One region of the Streptomyces sp. NBC_00576 genome, then DNA from elsewhere that is predicted to be linked to it. Evidence: riboswitches for the same ligand, from Rfam matches in the RefSeq annotation. Region 1 holds a riboswitch; each other region holds the start of a gene.
What was found. A riboswitch is a leader RNA that binds a small molecule or an ion and turns the genes downstream of it on or off. The one in region 1 is predicted to bind cyclic di-AMP.

Region 1 (4,798 bases):
GCCCCCGCAGAGCGGACGATCTCGTTCAGCTCCACCGAAAACGATTCGTCCCTACGCTCAAAAAGCGCGCACATGACAAGCGTGGATGACGAATGTGCACGAGAACCAGGAGGGGCAACGTGTCCAGGATTTCCAGACGTTCACTGCTCGGATACTCGGGTTCGGCTGCGGCGGGGGCCGTCCTTGTCGCCGGCGAGCAGACGCAGGCCGCCGCAGCCACGGAGGCGACGGAGGCCACGACCGCGGCGGCTTCCGAGGCGGCTGTGACCTTCCCGAACGGCGCCGAGTTCCATGCCGGCGCCTCCCTCGACCTCGATTCGAGCCTCCAGCTCACCTTCAGCCTCCAGATTCAGACCGACGCGCAGCACATGATCACTCCGATCATGATCGCGGATGCCCTCAACGAGATCGCTGCCTCCCGCGGCTGGCCGGCACTCACCTTCTACGGCAGACCGGCCGAGGCCCCGCTCACCTGACTTCGGCCCGAGGCGACAGCGAAAACCCCGTGGAACGAGCTGCTCCACGGGGTTTTCGCTGTCAGCGAGCACCCCGCCGAAGTCCTCGCGTCGCACTCTGTACGTCCTGTACATTTTTTACGGAAGCCACCGAGGAGGCGCGCGCCATGAACGACATCGACGACCCGTCAGCCCGCTACGTCCTGCCCGAGTTCACCGAACGCACCAGCACCGGGAGCCGGACACTGGATCCGTACTCGAAGCTCCTGGAGGAGCGGATCGTCTTTCTCGGGACGCCGGTCGACGACATCTCGGCGAACGACGTGATGGCACAGCTCATGCATCTCGAATACCTGGCGCCCGACCGCGACATCTCGCTGTACATCAACTCCCCCGGCGGCTCGTTCAGCGCGATGACGGCGATCTACGACACGATGCAGTTCGTCACCTGCGACGTGGAGACGATCTGCCTGGGCCAGGCGGCCTCCGCGGCGGCCGTGCTGCTGGCCGCGGGTACGCCGGGCAAGCGCAGCGCGCTGCCGGGGGCCCGGGTGATGATCCACCAGCCCTCACTGTCCGAGCCGGTCCACGGGCAGGTGAGCGATCTCGCCATTCAGGCCCTGGAGTTGGGCCGGGTCCGTAGCCTGCTGGAAGAGCTGCTCGTACGGCACACCGGCCAGAGCCCGGAGCAGGTCGCCGCGGATATCGAGCGGGACAAGATCCTGGACGCGCAAGCCGCTCTGGAATACGGGCTGGTGGACCGGATCGTGCCCAGCCGCAAGTCCTCGCACCCCACCCCCGGCACGAGGTGAGCCGCCGATGCTTCCGCCCGAACTGCCTCCGTTGCCCGCCCTGACTCGCGCGGAGGGCGAGCTGATCGACCGTTACCTCGAAGTGGCCGATCTGCTCGGCCGTATCAACCCGGCCTACCACGGGGACACGTACCGCGGGCTGCGGGCCGCACAGGCACTGGTCGCCAAGGCGGTGGCGTTGCGGGACGCGCTGGAGCTGATGCATCAGCGGGGCGAGACGGAGGTGCACGCGGATACGCTGGCGCGTGCGCTGCGCGTCCTCGACGGGGAGCGCCGCACGGCGCGTGTCACCGTTCCGCGTGAGCCCGCCAGTTGACGCATCCGGCCCGCGGGCCCGTATCGGGCGGGCCGACGTGTCCCGGCGACGGGCTTGTCCGGAACAGACCGGGAAGTGACTGGAAGCCGCCCCCCGTTCGGAGTAGTCGCAGGTCCCCCAAAGGGGCCATACGGGTGGCGCAAGGCGTGTAGTTCGCAGCCGGAATCGGGACGCTCCAGCGCTGGTCCAAGGGTGCGCGACCCCCTCGAAAGTCCTTCGGAAGTACGGGTGTCCACCCGAATGGGTCAGCGGTGAGTAACGCCACAAAGCCCCGATTCCATTGGGATTTTCCTACTTCCATGAGCCAAGATCCCTTCCTGACGACAAGCCCCCGCCACAAGAGGCGGGGCGATCCGGGCGGACGCCGAATCCTGCCGCCGCCCGGATGACCGGTCGACAGATGTGCATCGGCAGGAGTGGAGGACCCAAGCACGACGGGTCGCCGGAACGGTCACGCCATGACCGGGCCGAGCAGCCCTTGGGGTGAAGCCGCGTCAGCGGCCGGGCAACTTCGCCAGCCCGAATCCGACAGGTCATCCTTCACAGGCGGCTGACGAAGGGTTTCGCATGTCTGCGCTCAATCGTGTCCCGTCGATGATGAGCAGGGCCGGGACGGCCTCCGCTCTCACCCTCGCCGCCGTGGGCGGCAGCCTGGTGCTCCCAGGCGTCGTGACCGACGCCGCGGCAATCACACCGCCGACGAAGGCACTTCAGATCGCGGCCTCCAAGAAGGGCTCCCCGTACAAGTACGGCGCGGCGGGACCGAAGAAGTTCGACTGCTCCGGTCTTACGCAGTATTCGTTCAAGAAGGCGGGCAAGTCCCTGCCGCGTACGGCGGCGGCCCAGTACAACAAGACCAAGCACATCTCCGCAAAGAGCCGCAAAAGCGGAGACCTGGTCTTCTTCCACTCGGGCTCGAACGTCTACCACGTGGGCATCTACGCCGGAAAGGGAAAGATCTGGCACTCCCCGAAGACCGGGGACGTCGTGAAGCTCCAGAAGATCTGGACGAAGAGCGTCTGGTACGGCCGGGTCAGCTGACCTGCCCGGGGCGGGGCCGCCTGGAGCGGCCGCCCCGCCCCGGGGCCCCGCGCCGACGCAGCGACCACAGCGTCCGCGCCCCGAGGTACAACACATAGGCCCGCCCCGCAGTTGCAGTGCGCGGAAGAGCGCGGGCACCGCCGTGAGCACGGCGGCGACACCGGCGACACCGGAGACGGCCAGCACGGTGTGCACAAGCAGCCCGCCGCTGACCCCCAGCGCGCACACGACCCCGGCTCGGCGGGAGACGAGGGCGTTGCGCACGACGACGGTGAAGGCGGCGCCCGGCGTGGCGACCATGCCCGCGGCGCGACCCCGGTGAAGGCGACTGGATACGCATTAAGCAGTTGTTGAGTCTCAGCCATGGCCCACTGGCCCCTGGGAACCGCAGGATGTACGACCCCACGCGGGCCGCCGAGTGTCTCGGCTGCACGCCGTCCGCGCTCTCGCAGCAACTCGCGAAGCTGTCGCGGGAAACGAGCGCCGCGCTGCTCGTACGGCATCACCGGGGCGCCCGGCTCACACCGGCGGGCGAGCTGTTGGTGGTGCGGGCCCGCCGGGTGCTGGGCGAGCTGGACCGGACCCGGCACGAACTGGCCCGGCTCACCGGTCTGTCGGGCGGCGCACTGTGTCTCGGCACGTTCCGGGCGGCCGGCGACCTCCGGCGGACGATCTCGGTCGTCCGCCGCACCGACGAGACCGCGCCCGTGGCCGACGCGTTCCGCGCCCTGCTGCGGGGCGCGTTCGGGCGTGCGCACAGCAGCGGCACCGGCAGCGGGACATGGCGCCGACCGTTACGGCTCCTGCTGGCCCGCCGCTGTCACCGGGGGCCTGCCCGGGGCCGCCGGGGCCGCCGGGGCCGTCCAGGGAAGTTCGATCGACACCGTCTTGCCACCCTCTCGGGTGGGCCGGACGCGCAGTTTGCCGCCCGACTCGGCGGTCAGCCAGCGGATGATGACCATCCCTCGGCCGTTGTCCTGCTGGACGGCGGCGGGCAGTCGCTTGGGGAAGCGCGGGTGACTGTCGGTCACTCCGATGCGCAGGTTCTCGTCACGGTCGAGGGCGATGTCCACCGTGAAGGTGGGCGACAACCCGAAGGTGTGCTGTACGGCGTTGGTGGCGAGTTCCGAGACGATCAGGCGGATGGTGTCGGCGGCTTCGGTGTCACCCGGCAGGCCCCATTCCGCCAGCACATCGGCCACATATGCGCGGGCGGCGGAGACCGAGGCGGGATCGCTCGGCAGAGTGACGGATGCTTCCAGGTGGTCTGCCATGGCGAGGTCGTCCCTTTCCCACGGAACCGGAGCCCGACACGGAGCGGCTGGTTCGAGTACGGTCCCGGACTGGTGCTTCGCGCCAGACTGCCATTCCCACGCCGGTCACGGGACGCGATCCACCAAGATATGCATATATCTGTCGCTCAAAGCGGTGAACTCTGCGACCCCAGAGCGTATTTGGGTGGCTCATTAGGAGTAAGGAGTGGCCCATGCAGTACGGTCCCGCGGTGCGCCGCCGAAAACTGGGTGGCGAACTGCGCGCGCTGCGCGCCAGGGCCGGCCTCACGAGCGGTGAGGCGGCCCGCCTGGTGGGCTGGCACCAGTCGAAGGTGAGCCGGATCGAGACCGGCGCGAGCGGGGTGAAACCGGCGGACGTACGGTTACTTCTGGACGCGTACCAGGTCCCGGACGGCGAGTCGCGCGAACTGCTGCTCGTACTGGCGGGCGGTGACGAAGGCGGCCGGCACCACTGGTGGCACGCCTACCGTGGCGTACTGCCGCCCACCTACCGGGACTTCATCAGCCTGGAGTCGCAGGCCAGCACGATGCGCACCCTGGAGACCTCGGTGGTCCCGGGGCTGTTGCAGACCCCGGAGTACGCCCGGGCGATGACCCGGGCCGCCGTGGACGGCCTGGAGGAAACCCGGCTCGACGCCCTGGTCGAGGTACGCCTGGCCAGGCAGGACGTGTTGCGTTCGGATCCGCCGCTGGCACTGAGCGCGGTCCTCGACGAGGCGGTGCTGCGCCGTGAAGTGGGCGGTCCCGAGGTGATGACGCGTCAGTTGGGGCGCCTGGTGGAAGCGGCCCGGCTGCCCCAAGTGCAACTCCAGATCCTGCCGTTCGCCGCAGGGGCATACATCGGCATCACAGGCCCTTTCGTTATCTTCTCCTTTCCGA
Region 2 (4,798 bases), 5.3 Mb from region 1:
CCTAAGCCACTACAGCCACTACGGCTGCTCAGCCCTTGAAGCGGGGGAAGGCGCTGCGCCCGGCGTACACCGCCGCGTCGTCGAGGATCTCCTCGATGCGCAGCAGCTGGTTGTACTTGGCGACGCGGTCCGAGCGGGCCGGGGCGCCGGTCTTGATCTGGCCGCAGTTCACGGCGACGGCGAGGTCGGCGATGGTGACGTCCTCGGTCTCGCCGGAGCGGTGGGACATCATGCACTTGAAGCCGTTGCGCTGGGCCATCTCGACGGCGTCCAGGGTCTCGGTCAGCGAGCCGATCTGGTTGACCTTGACGAGCAGGGCGTTGGCCGAACCCTCCTCGATGCCACGGGCGAGGCGCTCCGGGTTGGTGACGAAGAGGTCGTCGCCGACGATCTGGACCTTGTCGCCCAGCTTGTCGGTGATGGTCTTCCAGCCGTCCCAGTCGTCCTCGTACAGCGGGTCCTCGATGGAGATGAGCGGGTACGCGGAGACGAGCTCCTCGTAGTACTCGGTCATCTCGGCGGCCGTGCGGGACTTGCCCTCGAACTCGTACTTGCCGTCCTTGTAGAACTCGGACGCGGCGACGTCGAGCGCGAGCCCGATCTGCTCGCCGGGCACGTAACCGGCCTGCTTGATGGCCTCGATGATGAGGTCGAGCGCGGCGCGGTTGGACTCCAGGTTCGGCGCGAAGCCGCCCTCGTCGCCGAGACCGGTGGACAGGCCCTTGGTCTTCAGCACCTTCTTGAGGGTGTGGTAGATCTCGGCACCCCAGCGCAGCGCCTCGGAGAAGGACTCCGCGCCGATCGGGGCGATCATGAACTCCTGGATGTCGACGTTGGAGTCCGCGTGGGATCCGCCGTTGAGGATGTTCATCATCGGAACGGGCAGCAGGTGCGCGTTCGGGCCGCCGAGGTAGCGGAAGAGGGGGAGGTCGCTGGCCTCGGAGGCGGCGTGGGCGACGGCGAGGGAGACGCCGAGGATGGCGTTGGCGCCGAGGGAGCCCTTGTTGTCGGTGGCGTCCAGGTCGAACATGGCCTGGTCGATCAGGCGCTGCTCGGTGGCGTCGTAGCCGACGAGCTCCGGGCCGATCTGCTCGATGACGGCGAGGACGGCCTTCTCGACACCCTTGCCGAGGTAGCGGTTGGGGTCACCGTCGCGCAGCTCGATGGCCTCGAAGGCTCCGGTGGAGGCGCCGGACGGGACGGCGGCACGACCGGTGCTGCCGTCATCGAGGCCGACCTCGACCTCGACGGTGGGGTTGCCTCGCGAGTCGAGGATTTCCCGGGCTACGACGACGTCGATGGACGGCACGAGCATCTCCTTATGGAATGTGACGCGGGTACGCGGGGCTGCTGGGCCTCGCGAGTACGGGGCCGCGGCGGCTCCGCGATGATGAGCCTAACCGGCTCCGGGGGATCAGCCAGCCGTCCGACCACCCCATGGACGGAACATGGACGGAACCCAGGGTAAACATTGTTCCCCATGGGAACAAAAAGCCCCGCCCCGGTGCGTACGGGGGAGAACGCACCGGGGCGGGGAGCCCGTGGGGGACGGGGGTGGCCCTCACGAGGCCCTCACAATGGAGGGCACGGATGTGAGAGCGCTGTGGTTCACCTTCGAGCCGACTGTTTCTCGTACTGTCTGGGGGAGGCGTCGGCGGGCAGGTGACCGGGATCAGCGTGGTTCAGCTGTGTCAGCTGAGGTGCAGCTGCTGGCCCGGGAAGATGAAGTCGGCGTCGTCGATGATGTCCTTGTTGAGCTCGAAGAGCTTCACCCAGCCACCCTTGACGTCGTGCGCCTCGGCGATCGCGCTGAGGCTGTCGCCCGTGACGACCTTGTACTCGCCGTCGCCCTTCTTGACCTTCTTGCCGGTCGGGGTGGTGACGGTCTTCTTCGCGGCCGGCCGCTCCTGCGAGCGGGAGGCCTGCTGGTTGTCGGTGGAGCGGGTGGCGGTCTCGCTGGAGCCACTGGAACTGCTTGAGTCACTGGAGCTGCTGGAGCTGCTGGAGCTGCTGGACGAGTTGTCACTCGTACCCGCACCCGTGCTGCTGCTCGCACCGCCGTCGTAGGAGGCGCCGGACAGGCCCGTACCGCAGACCGGCCAGGCACCCTTGCCCTGGCCCGCGAGGACCTTCTCGGCGATGGTTATCTGCTGCGACTTGGAGGCCTGGTCGGCGGTGGAGGCGTACGCCGTGCCGCCGTACGCGGCCCAGGTCGAGGCGGAGAACTGCAGGCCGCCGTAGTAGCCGTTGCCGGTGTTGATGGCCCAGTTGCCGCCGGACTCGCACTGGGCGACCGTGTCCCACTCGGCGGAGGTGGCGGCGGAGGCGGAGCCGACCGCCAGCAGCGGAGCGGCGACGGCGGCACCGGTCACGCCGGCGATGGCGACGACGCGGGTGGCCTTGGACGGACGACGGTGCTTGCCCTTGCCGGAAAACAGCATGAAACATCCCCTCACCGACGCCTGCGAGGTGAGCTGTCGGGTTCGGGCCGGTTGAGTTGCCCGGCCGTACGCCCCTGTCGGGCGGCGTACGGCTTCACCCCAAGCCGCTCCGGACAAGTGCCCGGTGCGGCGCCTACCTTGGGTCCCCCGCTCCTGCCTACGGCGCTTGATAGCGACGACTGTTCCCGTACGGCCGTTGGCAGGATTCGGCGTTGCGACCGGCGGGGCCCACTGTGGCGGGCGATGACGACCGTAAACAGCTGATCCTCTGAAATACAAAGACGATCAGGGCTTCTGAGATCTATCTCTCACCGCATCCATAACGGACATTCAGCACGAAAGCGTGACGCGAACTCCGGCTACTTTTGCCCTAGTTCCTCACCGACAACAAGGGTCTGACCGGGGATGATGAGGTCCGGGTCCGTGCCGACGGAATGCTCGTTCTCGGCGAAGAGCCCCGACCATCCGTCCGCGAGGCCGAGGGAGCCGGCGATGCCCCACAGGGTGTCCCCGGCCCGGACGGTGTACGAGCCCTCGGCGTCACCACGGTGACGGCCGGTGCCGCTGGAGGTTCCGGTGTCGGTGCCACCGACCTCATTTCCAGCACTCTGACCGGAGTTGCCCTGCTCTTCACCCTTTGTCGCACCTATGGGCGAACTGTCACTTTCCTGCGAGTCATCCGTGCCGGGCGACGAGGAGGAAGGAGACGGCGAGGCGACAGATCCGGCGGAGTCGACGGAGTCGGTCGTCGCCGCGACGGACGGCGACGGGGACTGAGAGGACCCGGAGGACTTGCCCGAGACCGAGGAGTCGGCGGAGGACGCGGAGTCGGTGGAGTCGGTGGAGGGGGACGCCGGGGGCGTGGGCGACGCCGAAGAGGAAGAAGAGGAGTCGGCGCCGGAGCCGGAGCCCGAACCCGAACCCGAACCCAAGCCCAGGCCCAAACCGGAGCCGGAGCCGGAGCCCGACTCCGAGGCCGAGCCCGACCCCGAGGCCGAAGAGCCACCCTCGACCACGCCGGTGTCGACGTTGGCCGAGCCGGCGTCCTTGCCGAGTCCGGACAGCAGCGCGCAGGCCTCCCAGGCCCCGGCCCCCTGGTCGGCGAGTACCTTCTCGCCGACGGCGATCTGCTGCGAACGGCTGGCCTGGTCGGCGCTCGGGGCGTAGGCAAGGCCGCCGTACTTCTCCCAGTCCGCCTGGGTCAACTGGAGCCCGCCGTAGTACCCGTTGCCGCTGTTGGCACTCCAGGCGCTGCCGCTCTCACACTCCGCGACCCGGTCCCAGGTGGTACCGCTGGCCGCACTCGCACCGGATGCGGCGAGCAGCGGAATGGCGATGGCGGAGCCGGTCACGCCGGCCGCGACCAGTAGAGCCGGGGCCTGACGGGGGCGACGGTGACGACCGTTCCCGGAGAGCATGCGGTTGCCTTTCGCGAGACAGCGGGGGCCAGTGCGACGGATGACGCAGGGCATCGCACTAGTGCACGAACCTATCGACTGACGATCACTTGTCACAAGTTCATGCCGCACAGATCACGTGAAGATCACATTGTTGAGGGAGCGTCACCTTGCCGTGATCTTCTACGTCGCCACTGGCCGGGTATGCCCGGATTCGCGAACCGGTGTGAACTCGACCGGCAGGGTGCGCAGTCCACGCATGATGAGCCCGCCCCGCCATCTCAACTCGGTCGGGTCTGCAGCGAGTTGCAGGTCGGGGAGGCGGGTGAGGAGGGTGGCCAGCGCGCTGCGTCCCTCCAGCCGGGCGAGCGGGGCGCCGAGGCAGTAGTGGATGCCGTGGCCGTATCCGAGGTGCTGGTTGTCCCGGCGGCCGAGGTCGAGGGTGTCCGGGTCGGCGAACCGGGCCGGGTCCCGGTCCGCGGCGGCGAGTACGACGAGGACGGGATCGCCGGCCGCGATGTCCTGCCCGCCGATGCTGAGCGGCCGGGTGGCGAAGCGCCAGGTGGCCAACTCGACGGGACCGTCGTAGCGCAGGAGTTCCTCGATGCCGGTTTCGAGGAGGGAGGAGTCCTTGACGGCGAGGGAAGCCTGGAGGCGGGCGCGTTGCTCGGGGTGGGTGAGGAGGGCGTAGAGGCCATTGCCGACCAAGTTCACGGTCGTCTCAAAACCAGCAAAAAGTAGGATAAAAGCCATGGCGGCGGCTTCGTTCTCGGTGAGGTGCTCGCCCTCGTCGGAGGCGCGGATGAGCCCGGAGATGAGGTCCTCGCCGGGTTCGGGTACGTCGGACAGCGCCTCGCGCTTGCGGTGGATCAGCTCGGCGAGATAGCCGCGCATCTTCTTGACGGACCGAGCGACCCCACCCCGGGGCCCTCCCCCGTGCCGGATCATCATCCCGGCCCA
Region 3 (4,798 bases), 4.4 Mb from region 1:
AGGATCGTGTAATAGAGGTGTGGCATCCCGGCGTCCTGCTGGAGCTGCCGGTCGAGCGCGTCCTCCAGGAGCAGGGAGGCCGCGATGTACGCGCGCCACGCGCGCTGCTCCTCGGGGGTGAGCCAGCGGGTCGTCATGCGACCAGTGTAGGTTTGTTTAAAACTTGAACCAAGCCGTGGTCCCGTAGGCGCCGGAAGCGAGCGCCGAAAGCAAGCGCCGGAAGAGAGTGCCCCATGCCCCTCCCGTACGTCCTGTTGTCCGCCGCCGTCTCCCTCGACGGCCACCTGGACGACACCGGCCCCGAACGGCTGCTGCTCTCCAGCCCCGCCGACTTCGACCGGGTCGACGAGGTACGGGCGTCCAGTGACGCGATCCTCATCGGCGCCGGCACCATCCGTGCCGACAACCCGCGTCTCCTGGTCAACTCGCCCGAGCGGCGGGCCGCGCGGCTGGCGGCAGGCAAGCCCGAGTACCCGCTGAAGGTGACGGTGAGCGGATCCGGGGAACTGGACCCGGCCGCCAACTTCTGGCACACGGGCGGCGAGAAGGTCGTGTACACGACGGACAAGGGCGCCGAGCAGGCCCGGCGGGCGAACCTCGGTGCCAGTGTGCACATCGTCTCCCTGGGCCCCGGCCCGCTCGACTGGCGGGCGCTTCTCGAACACCTGCACGATGTGCGAGGTGTGCGGCGCCTGATGGTCGAGGGTGGCGGCACCGTCCACACGCAGCTCCTCCAACAGGGCCTCGCCGACGAACTCCAGCTCGTCCTCGCGCCCCTCTTCGTCGGCGACCCCGACGCCCCCCGCCTCTTCGGCCCCGGCGGCTACCAGGGTGGCCGGCTCCGGCTCACCGAGACGCGCCGGATCGAGGACGTCGTCCTCATGCGGTACGAGCCCACCGCCCCCGGCGCCGGCCCGCTCGCCTCCGCCGCCGACCGGCACTGGCTGGCACTGGCGTGCGAACTGGCGGAGCGGTGTCCGCCGTCGCGCACGGCGTTCAGCGTCGGCGCGGTGGTGGTCGCCGCCGACGGTACGGAACTGGCGCGCGGGTACTCCCGGGAGGGCGGCGACCCGGTCGTGCACGCGGAGGAGGCGGCGCTCGCGAAGCTCGACCCGGCCGACCCCCGGCTCCCGGCGGCCACCGTCTACAGCAGCCTCGAACCCTGCGCCCGCCGCGCCTCCCGCCCCGCACCCTGCGCCCGGCTGATCCTCGACGCGGGCGTACGCCGGGTGGTGACCGCCTGGCGCGAGCCGGACACCTTCGTGGTGGCGGCGGACGGGAGCGGGCTGCTCGTGGGGGAGGGCGTCGAGGTCGTCGTACTCCCCGAGTACGAGGAGCGGGCCAAGGCTCCCAATGCCCACCTGCCGGGATGACGTGCCGCGCCGTGCCGTGCCGTGCCCCTCATCGAAGCCCCCGATTCAAACGTGGTGATCAGCGTCCCGCAGATGGCGTATAGTTGTGTTCAGCGGCGCGGGGTGGAGCAGCTCGGTAGCTCGCTGGGCTCATAACCCAGAGGTCGCAGGTTCAAATCCTGTCCCCGCTACTGAAGGCCCAGGGCCGGAAACCAAGAGAATTGGTTTCCGGCCCTGAGTCATTTCCCCGGTCGTTCCTCGACCGTTCCCGGCAGCTTCTTAGCCCGGTCGGTCCACCTGGCTCGCCCGGCGCACCCGCTCCCGGAAACCTGGACAGGACGCGGTGGGGCGGATGAGCCGGCGGGAGACGAGACAAGTGGCGCGGTCGGCGGGAGAACCGGAGGCGGTGGTGATCTCCCGGGTGCGGACCCTCGTCAGCGTCCTGCCCGCGCTCCTGATCGTCACCGGGATCGTCTACGACTACGCCACCCCGCGCGACTTCACCGCGGTCCCCTTCTTCACGGCCGCCCCGCTCATCGCCGCCCCGCTCTCCTCGTTGCGCACAACGGTGGTCACCAGTGCCGCCGCCCTCGTCGCCGCGTACGTCGTCCACCTCCGCCTCGGGTTCGCCGCGAACGCCGACTCGATCACCGAGACGGTCACCGTGGCCACGGTCGCCGTCCTGGCGGTCGTCATCAACCAGGTCGTGCGCCGGGGCGACCGGCGCCTCGCCTCGGCCCGCGAGATCGCCGAGGCCGCGCAACGCGCCGTACTGCCCCAGCCGCAGGCGCGTATCGGCGGTTTCGAGATCGCCGCCCGGTACGAGGCCGCCCAGGAGGGCGCCTTCATCGGCGGCGACCTGTACGCGGTGCAGGACACCGCGTACGGCGTGCGGGTTGTCCTCGGGGATGTGCGCGGCAAGGGGATGGGGGCGGTGGCGGCCGTCGCCGTCGTCATCGGGGCGTTCCGGGAGGCCGCCGAGCAGGAAGCGACCCTGGAGGCGGTCGCCCAGCGGCTGGAACGGGCCCTCGCCCGCGAGGGCACCCGGCGCGACGGGCTCGAAGCCGCCGAGGGTTTCACCACCGCCGTCCTCGCCGAGCTCCCGCACGGCGACGGGATCGTACGCATCGTCAACCGCGGCCACCCGCCGCCGCTGCTCCTCGCCGCCGACGGCACCCTGCGCACCCTCGACCCGGCCGAACCCGCGCTGCCGCTCGGCATGGGTGACCTCGGCACCTGGCCCGACCGTGCGGAGGAGACCACCTTCCCCGGTGGCGCGATGCTGCTCCTGCACACCGACGGGCTGTCCGAGGCCCGCGACGAGCACGGCGCCTTCTTCGACCCGGCCGCCCGGCTCACCGGCCGCGTCTTCCGCACCCCGGCTACTCTGCTCGCCGCCCTCGCGGACGAGGTGCGCCGGCACACGGGTGGCGGCACCACGGACGACATGGCGCTGCTCGCCGTACGACGGCCGTGACATCGGTTCTCAGTGATTGTCACCAAAGGTGACTGAATGATCTCACTGCGCATAACATCTGACACACCGTCAAAACTGATGAGTCACTTACGGCATGGTCAACTCGCCCGATTTTCACCGGTGGTGACCCAGAAAGTCCTCGGGAAAAGGGTTAACGATCAACGGGAACAGCTTGGAATCCGGTGGCCAGGTCTATTAACGTTCGATAACGCAGCGCGGTTGTCCCAGCCGTCACAAGAGTCGGCTCCGTGCGCACGCGCCGAATCCCGCAAGGGAACCGGGGAACCATCCCTTGGGGTGAATCGCTCGTCCGCCTCCGTGGCAACACGGCAGGTATACGCGCGTAGGAGACCTTCCTGCTCCGAACCCGTCAGCTAACCCGGTAGGCGAGAAGGAAGGAAAGGAGCACGCCCACGTGGCGTCAAACCCGGCTGCCCCAGAGGCCCCGTTCGTGCCGAGTCAGCGCAGCAGCGAGACCGAGGACGGGAAGATCCCGACCTTCGGCTTCGGCGGCCGCACCGACGAGGGCCCCTGGGAAGAGTGGAATCCCACCGCGGACTCCACCCGACCCGTTCGCGGCCGGCACCGCGTAGGCAAGCAGCGCGGCGGAGGGCTCGCCCGCAGTTCCACCGTTCTCGGCGTCGGCGTCATAGCCGCTGTCGGCGGGGCCGGCATGGCCACCGCGCAGACCGGCAAGCCGCCGGTCTCCATCTCCATCCCCGACCTGCCGTCCGTCGGCTCGCCCTTCGCGAGCGACGACTCGGACCCCGAGCCCCAGGGCTCCGCCACCGCGCTCAGCAGCGTCGGCGTGACCACCGAGGAGACCGAGCAGGGCACCAGCGACGCGGGCGAGGCCCTGCGCGCCCGCATCATCCTCCAGGCCGAGCGGCAGAAGGACCAGGCCGAGGCCAAGGTCCAGCGAGCCGCCGAGGACGCCGCCGCGAGGAAGGCCGCCGCCGAGGCCGCCAAGGTGAAGCGCGAGGCCGCCGAGAAGATCGCCGCCGAGAAGAAGAAGGCCGCGGAAGCCGCGGAGGCGAAGAGGGAGGCCGCGCGTCTCGCCGAGCTCGCCAAGCAGTACACGCTGCCGACCTCGTCGTACACGATCACCTCGACGTTCGGCCAGGCCGGCTCGCTGTGGTCCTCCGGCTACCACACCGGCCTCGACTTCGCCGCGCCCACCGGCACGCCGCTCAAGGCGATCCACAGCGGCACTATCACCGAGGCGGGCTGGAGCGGCTCGTACGGCTACCGCACGATCCTCACCCTCGACGACGGCACCGAGCTGTGGTTCGCCCACCAGTCGTCGATCAACGTCAGCGTCGGCCAGAAGGTCGCCACGGGTGACGTCATCGGCCGCGTCGGCGCCACCGGCAACGTCACCGGGGCCCACCTCCACCTGGAGGTGCACACCAGCAGCTCGGACAGCGCCGGCATCGACCCGATGGCGTGGCTGCGGAGCATGGGCCTGAACCCGTAGGACAGGGGCTACACAGTCCCTGATCCGTTCCTGTGAATTGCTGCAACGAGGCCCGTGGCGGGAAATCTTCTCCCGTACGGGCCTCGCCGCCGTCCCGTGCTCTGACGGGCTAGGAGCGGTACGGGTTGTAGGCCGGGTACGGAGTCACCGGCCCGTACCCCTGTTGTCCGTATCCCTGCTGCCCGTACGGCTGCTGTGCGTACGGCTGTTGCCCGTACGCCGGCCAGGTGACCGGGAGTACGGGAGCCGGTGCCGGTGCGATCGTGCGCGCCGCGTGGTCCAGGGCCGGGCGGGCCACCGCCCTGCGCTGCCACAGCTCGCCCAGCAGCTCCTGCTCCCGGACGACGAAGTCGGTGCCCGCGCGGCCGAGGCGCCCCCGGTGGCGCAGGAACGCGAGTGAGGTGGCGTACGCCTCGTACTGCGCCACCTCGCGCGCCGCCGGCCTGCCCAGGTGGCGGCGGGCGTACTCGCGGGCGAGGCGGCGGGCGCGCA
Region 4 (4,798 bases), 8.1 Mb from region 1:
CCCGGTCGAGGGCGGCCCCCGCTTCGTACGGCCCGCGCTGTCCGTGCGGACCGACGAGCGCCGGGGCACCGAGTGGCGCTTCGAGGCGTACGAGAGCGAGCGCGGCGACGAGGGGGACGAACTGCGGCTGCGGTTCCGTGACGCCGGGCTGGCGATCACGCTCCACTACCGGATGCGCCACGACGTGGTCGAGCGCTGGGCGACCCTCACCCATGACGCGTCCGACCCGACCGGCCCGCTGGAGCTGCTCCGCGCGGACTCCGCCACCTGGACGCTCCCCGAGCGCGACGGCTGGCGTCTCTCCCAACTGCACGGACGCTGGGCCGCCGAGTCCCAGCTCGTGAGGACGGACCTCACCTACGGTGAGAAGGTCATCGGCAGCCGGCGAGGTCACACCGGGCACCAGCACCTGCCCTGGATGGCGCTCGACACCGACGCGACCGAGGAGCACGGCGAGGTGTACGCGTGCGCGCTCGGGTGGTCGGGGTCGTGGCGGATCGCCGTCGCCCAGTTGCCGGACGCGCGCGTGCAGATCACCGGCGGCGCCGGATACGACGACTCGGGCCTGCTGTGCCTGGCGGCGGGCGAGTCCTTCACCACGCCCGTCTTCGCGGGACTGTGGACCGACTTGGGGCACGGCGGGGCGAGCCGGGCGTGGCACGCGTACCAGCGCGCGTTCGTCGTGCCGGACGCGGACCGGGATCGGCCCGTGCTCTACAACTCCTGGGAGGCCACGGAGTTCGACATCTCCGAGGAGCAGCAGGGGACGCTGGCCCGGCGGGCCGCCGCGATCGGCGTCGAGCTGTTCGTCGTGGACGACGGCTGGTTCGGGGCCCGCACCAGCGACCGGGCCGGCCTCGGCGACTGGACGCCCAACCCGGACCGCTTCCCGGCGGGCGTCAAACCGCTCGCTGACTACGTGCACGCCCTGGGGATGCAGTTCGGCATCTGGGTCGAGCCCGAGATGGTCAACCCGGACAGTGACCTCTACCGCGCGCACCCCGACTGGGTGCAGTTCCAGTCGGGACGAAAGCGGACGGAATTCCGCAATCAGCTCGTACTGAACCTCGCCCGCGAGGATGTCCGGCAGTACCTCTGGGAGCAGCTCGACGGGCTGCTCTCCAGTGCTCCCATCGACTACGTGAAGTGGGACTTCAACCGCTGCTTCACCGACGCCGGCTGGCCCGGTGAGGACTACCCGCAGCGTCTGTGGGTCGACCATGTGCACGGGCTGTACACCCTGCTGGACCGCCTGCGGGCGGCGCACCCCGATGTCGCCTTCGAGTCCTGCTCGGGCGGCGGCGGCCGGATCGACCTCGGTGTCCTCGCCCGTACGGACCAGGTGTGGACCTCCGACAACACCGACCCGCTGGACCGACTCGCTATCCAGGAGGGCTTCAGTCAGATCCATCCGGCGCGGGTCATGGCGGCGTGGGTCACGGACAGCCCGAACACCCAGCTCAACGGCCGGGTCAGCTCGTTGCGGTTCCGTTTCGTGAGCGCGATGGCCGGGGTGCTCGGCGTCGGCGGGGACCTCACCCGGTGGGCGGAGGAGGAGCTGACCGAGGCCGGGGAGTGGGTGGAGCTCTACAAGGAGATCCGGCCCGTCGTGCAGCGCGGCGACCTCTACCGGCTGCGGCGCCCGGCCGGTGGACTGAGCGCGGTGCAGTACGTGCTGGCGGGCGAGAGCGTCGTCCTCGCCTGGCTCCAGGCGCAGCACCACGGCGAGCCGGTTCCGGCGCTGCGGCTGCGCGGACTCGACCCTGCAGCTGAGTACGAATGCCGCGAAACGGGCGAAGTTCATCGAGGTGCCGTGTTGTTGCACAGCGGCTTGCGAACCGGACTGAAGGGTGACCTCGATGCGGCAGTTTTCCGACTTCGTCGCATCTGATGCTTCTGCTCCTTATGGGGTATTTGTTCCAACTCGCTTGGGAATAAGGGTTGCTGTGAATCGGGCTAGTGAGCAGCGTCATATTCGTGACCGTGTGTCGCCGTCATGTTCACGTAATTTCGGCGTGTTTTAAGGGAGTTCGCGGGACGGAAAGATCCAGAATTCACGGACGGTGACCGGGAATTCTGGGGAGGATCACAGGAAACCCGTACACAGGGAACCCGAGGCTTGTTTCCGTGCGTCTTGGTCGCTTACGTTCGCCCCCAATCCGGACGGACGCCCAATCCTGCCGCCGCCCGGATCCCGCCTCGAACACCCGAGAACGGCAGGAGCGGGGGACCCACAGGTAGAACGCCTGCTCCGGTCTCCGGAACAGGCTTGGGGTTAAGTCACGTTCAGGCGTGGCCGGACATCTCCAGTCCGCACCCGACAGCTCACCTCGCAGGCGCCGGAGAAGGAATTCGCCATGCCCGCGAAGGGTAAGCACCGCCGTCCGAAGTCCCAGCGATTCACCCGCTCGATAGCCGTCGCCGGAACCGGTGGAGCGGCTCTCGCTCTGCCGTTGCTGGGAGCCACCGGTGCCCACGCGGCCACGGCGGAGTCCACGGTTCAGTCCGTGTCGTCGCTTTCGGAAATGGCCAAGTCCGTAACGGCCAAGTCGGTAACGGCCGAAGCCGTTTCCGCGAAGACGGAAAGGGCCGCGAGGAAGGCGGGCGTCAGGACCTATTCGGTCCAGGCAGGCGACTACCTCTCGAAGATCGCGCAGGAGCAGAGCGTCAGCGGCGGCTGGAAGAAGCTCTACTCGGACAACCACACCGCCATCGGCGCCGACCCGAGCCTGATCCACCCCGGTCTGAAGCTGACGATCGGCAAGAAGGCCGCGTCGACCGCGTCCACCTCCTCGCCTTCCTCGTCCTCTTCGTCCTCTTCGTCCTCTTCGAATTCCACGCAGACGGCGACATCGTCCCAGCCGGTCACCGAGAGCGCGACGGCCCAGACCTCGACAACGACCGAGGCCGCCGACACCGGCAGTTCCGGCGGCTTCACCCTCCCGGTGGCCGGCGCCACGATCGGCACCGGGTACCACGTGGCGGGCAGCATGTGGTCCAGCGGCTACCACACGGGCGTCGACTTCGTCGTCCCGACCGGCACCTCCCTCAAGGCTGTCGGCGCCGGCACGGTCGTTTCCGCGGGTTGGGGCGGTGCGTACGGCAACCAGGTCGTCATCCAGCTCGCCGACGGCTACTACGCCCAGTACGGCCACCTCTCCCAGCTCTCCGTCTCGGCCGGCCAGACCGTGACCGAGGGTCAGCAGATCGGCCTCTCCGGTGCCACCGGCAACGTGACCGGACCGCACCTGCACTTCGAGATCCGCACCACCCCGGACTACGGCTCCGACGTGGACCCGGTCGCGTACCTCCGCTCGAAGGGCGTCGCCGTCGGCTGAGGCGCACGCTCAGCCAGGACATCCGCCGAAGGCCGGACCCCGATTCCCGGGTCCGGCCTTCGGCGCGTTCACGTGTGCGTGTGCGGGTGTGATAGTGAACTCCCTAACTGTGCAAGCGCTTTCTCCCTCAAGGAGCCGCCTCGTGACGACCACTCGCAGAACCTTCGGAGTCCTGGCGGCGGGCGCGGCGCTCACCGCGCTCGCCCCGGCCACGAGCGCCGGTGCCGCCACGTGCGGACGCCTCATCGCTCGCGACGACTTCCGGCACGGGCTCGGCCAGTGGGCCCTCGAACTCCAGGACGGCGGCAACGTCACGGCGGCCCGAGGCGTCCTGGAGGTCGATGTACCGAGCGGCGCGACCATCTGGTTCAAGCGCAGGCTGCAGGGCCCGTATGTCATCGAGTACACGGCGACACCGGTCTCGGCGGGCGGGGTGAACGACCGGGTCTCCGACCTGAACAACTTCTGGAACGCCGTCGACGTACGCTCCCCGGACGACCTCTTCGCCACCCGGCGCAGCGGCGCCCTCGCGGAGTACGACTACCTCAGGACGTACTACGTCGGCTACGGCGCCAACACCAACACCACGACCCGGCTGCGCCGTTACGTCGGCGAGGCCGGTGTGCGCCCCTTGATCTACGACTACGCGGAACCGCTGCTCGTCCCGAACGAGCCGTATCGGGTGCGGATCGTCTCGGCCGGTTCGACGGTCCGCTGGTGGAACAACGGGCGGCTCGTCTTCGACTACAGCGACCCGGACCCGTACACGGCTGGGCACTTCGCCTTCCGTACGACGTGGAGCCACTTCCGGATCACCGACTTCAGCGTCCGTGAGCTGCGTCTTCCTGTTATTCCGGGTTGACCAATACTTGACGAGTGGCTTATCTCACCGCGAGTCAACCCCTTCCTACGGTCGCGTAGCTCACATCGGAAGGTGAATCATGCTCTGTTGTGGCAGACGATTCGAAGAATGACAGCAGAGCGGTGATCGGGTCGTACGTGGCGGTGGGGGACAGCTTCACCGAAGGCGTCGGCGACCCCGGCCCCGACGGGGCGTTCGTCGGCTGGGCCGACCGGTTCGCGGTACTGCTCGCGGACCGGCGACCCGAGGGCGACTTCGACTACACGAACCTCGCGGTACGCGGGAGGCTGCTCGACCAGATCGTGGCCGAGCAGCTTCCACGCGCCAGGGAGCAGGCGCCGGACCTGGTCTCCTTCTGCGCGGGCGGCAATGACATAATCCGGCCCGGCAGCGACCCGGACGAGGTCGCCGAACGCTTCGAACGAGCGGTGATCGGCCTTACCTCGGCGGTCGGCACGGTGATGGTGACGACCGGGTTCGACACCCGCAACGTCCCCGTCCTGAAGCACATGCGCGGCAAGATCGCCACGTACAACGGACATCTGCGGGCCATCGCCGACCGGTACGGCTGCCCCGTCCTCGACCTGTGGTCTCTGAA

Region 2: linked by a shared signal. The riboswitch ahead of OG734_RS17970 (transglycosylase family protein) and the one ahead of OG734_RS41735 (C40 family peptidase) in region 1 are both predicted to bind cyclic di-AMP.
Region 3: linked by a shared signal. The riboswitch ahead of OG734_RS21930 (M23 family metallopeptidase) and the one ahead of OG734_RS41735 (C40 family peptidase) in region 1 are both predicted to bind cyclic di-AMP.
Region 4: linked by a shared signal. The riboswitch ahead of OG734_RS06105 (M23 family metallopeptidase) and the one ahead of OG734_RS41735 (C40 family peptidase) in region 1 are both predicted to bind cyclic di-AMP.

Annotation. Positions count from the first base shown of each region.
Region 1 covers NZ_CP107780.1:9,538,092-9,542,889, reverse strand. The annotation lists gene OG734_RS41750 (hypothetical protein) at 120-476, shown strand; gene OG734_RS41745 (ATP-dependent Clp protease proteolytic subunit) at 623-1,267, shown strand; gene OG734_RS41740 (hypothetical protein) at 1,275-1,583, shown strand; cyclic di-AMP (ydaO/yuaA leader) riboswitch at 1,945-2,147, shown strand; gene OG734_RS41735 (C40 family peptidase) at 2,151-2,624, shown strand; partial or broken gene OG734_RS41730 (LysE family transporter) at 2,668-2,989, opposite strand; partial or broken gene OG734_RS41725 (LysR family transcriptional regulator) at 3,017-3,280, shown strand; gene OG734_RS41720 (ATP-binding protein) at 3,419-3,898, opposite strand; gene OG734_RS41715 (helix-turn-helix domain-containing protein) at 4,111-4,798, shown strand, end outside.
Region 2 covers NZ_CP107780.1:4,239,620-4,244,417, forward strand. The annotation lists gene eno (phosphopyruvate hydratase) at 29-1,309, opposite strand; gene OG734_RS17970 (transglycosylase family protein) at 1,692-2,441, opposite strand; cyclic di-AMP (ydaO/yuaA leader) riboswitch at 2,445-2,616, opposite strand; gene OG734_RS17975 (transglycosylase family protein) at 2,801-3,859, opposite strand; gene OG734_RS17980 (cytochrome P450 family protein) at 4,022-4,798, opposite strand, start outside.
Region 3 covers NZ_CP107780.1:5,116,801-5,121,598, reverse strand. The annotation lists gene OG734_RS21950 (MarR family winged helix-turn-helix transcriptional regulator) at 1-137, opposite strand, end outside; gene OG734_RS21945 (dihydrofolate reductase family protein) at 234-1,373, shown strand; tRNA gene OG734_RS21940 (tRNA-Met) at 1,470-1,543, shown strand; gene OG734_RS21935 (PP2C family protein-serine/threonine phosphatase) at 1,705-2,829, shown strand; cyclic di-AMP (ydaO/yuaA leader) riboswitch at 3,077-3,233, shown strand; gene OG734_RS21930 (M23 family metallopeptidase) at 3,245-4,306, shown strand; gene OG734_RS21925 (PrsW family intramembrane metalloprotease) at 4,416-4,798, opposite strand, start outside.
Region 4 covers NZ_CP107780.1:1,444,656-1,449,453, reverse strand. The annotation lists gene OG734_RS06110 (alpha-galactosidase) at 1-1,891, shown strand, start outside; cyclic di-AMP (ydaO/yuaA leader) riboswitch at 2,186-2,354, shown strand; gene OG734_RS06105 (M23 family metallopeptidase) at 2,358-3,338, shown strand; gene OG734_RS06100 (DUF6250 domain-containing protein) at 3,481-4,200, shown strand; gene OG734_RS06095 (SGNH/GDSL hydrolase family protein) at 4,323-4,798, shown strand, end outside.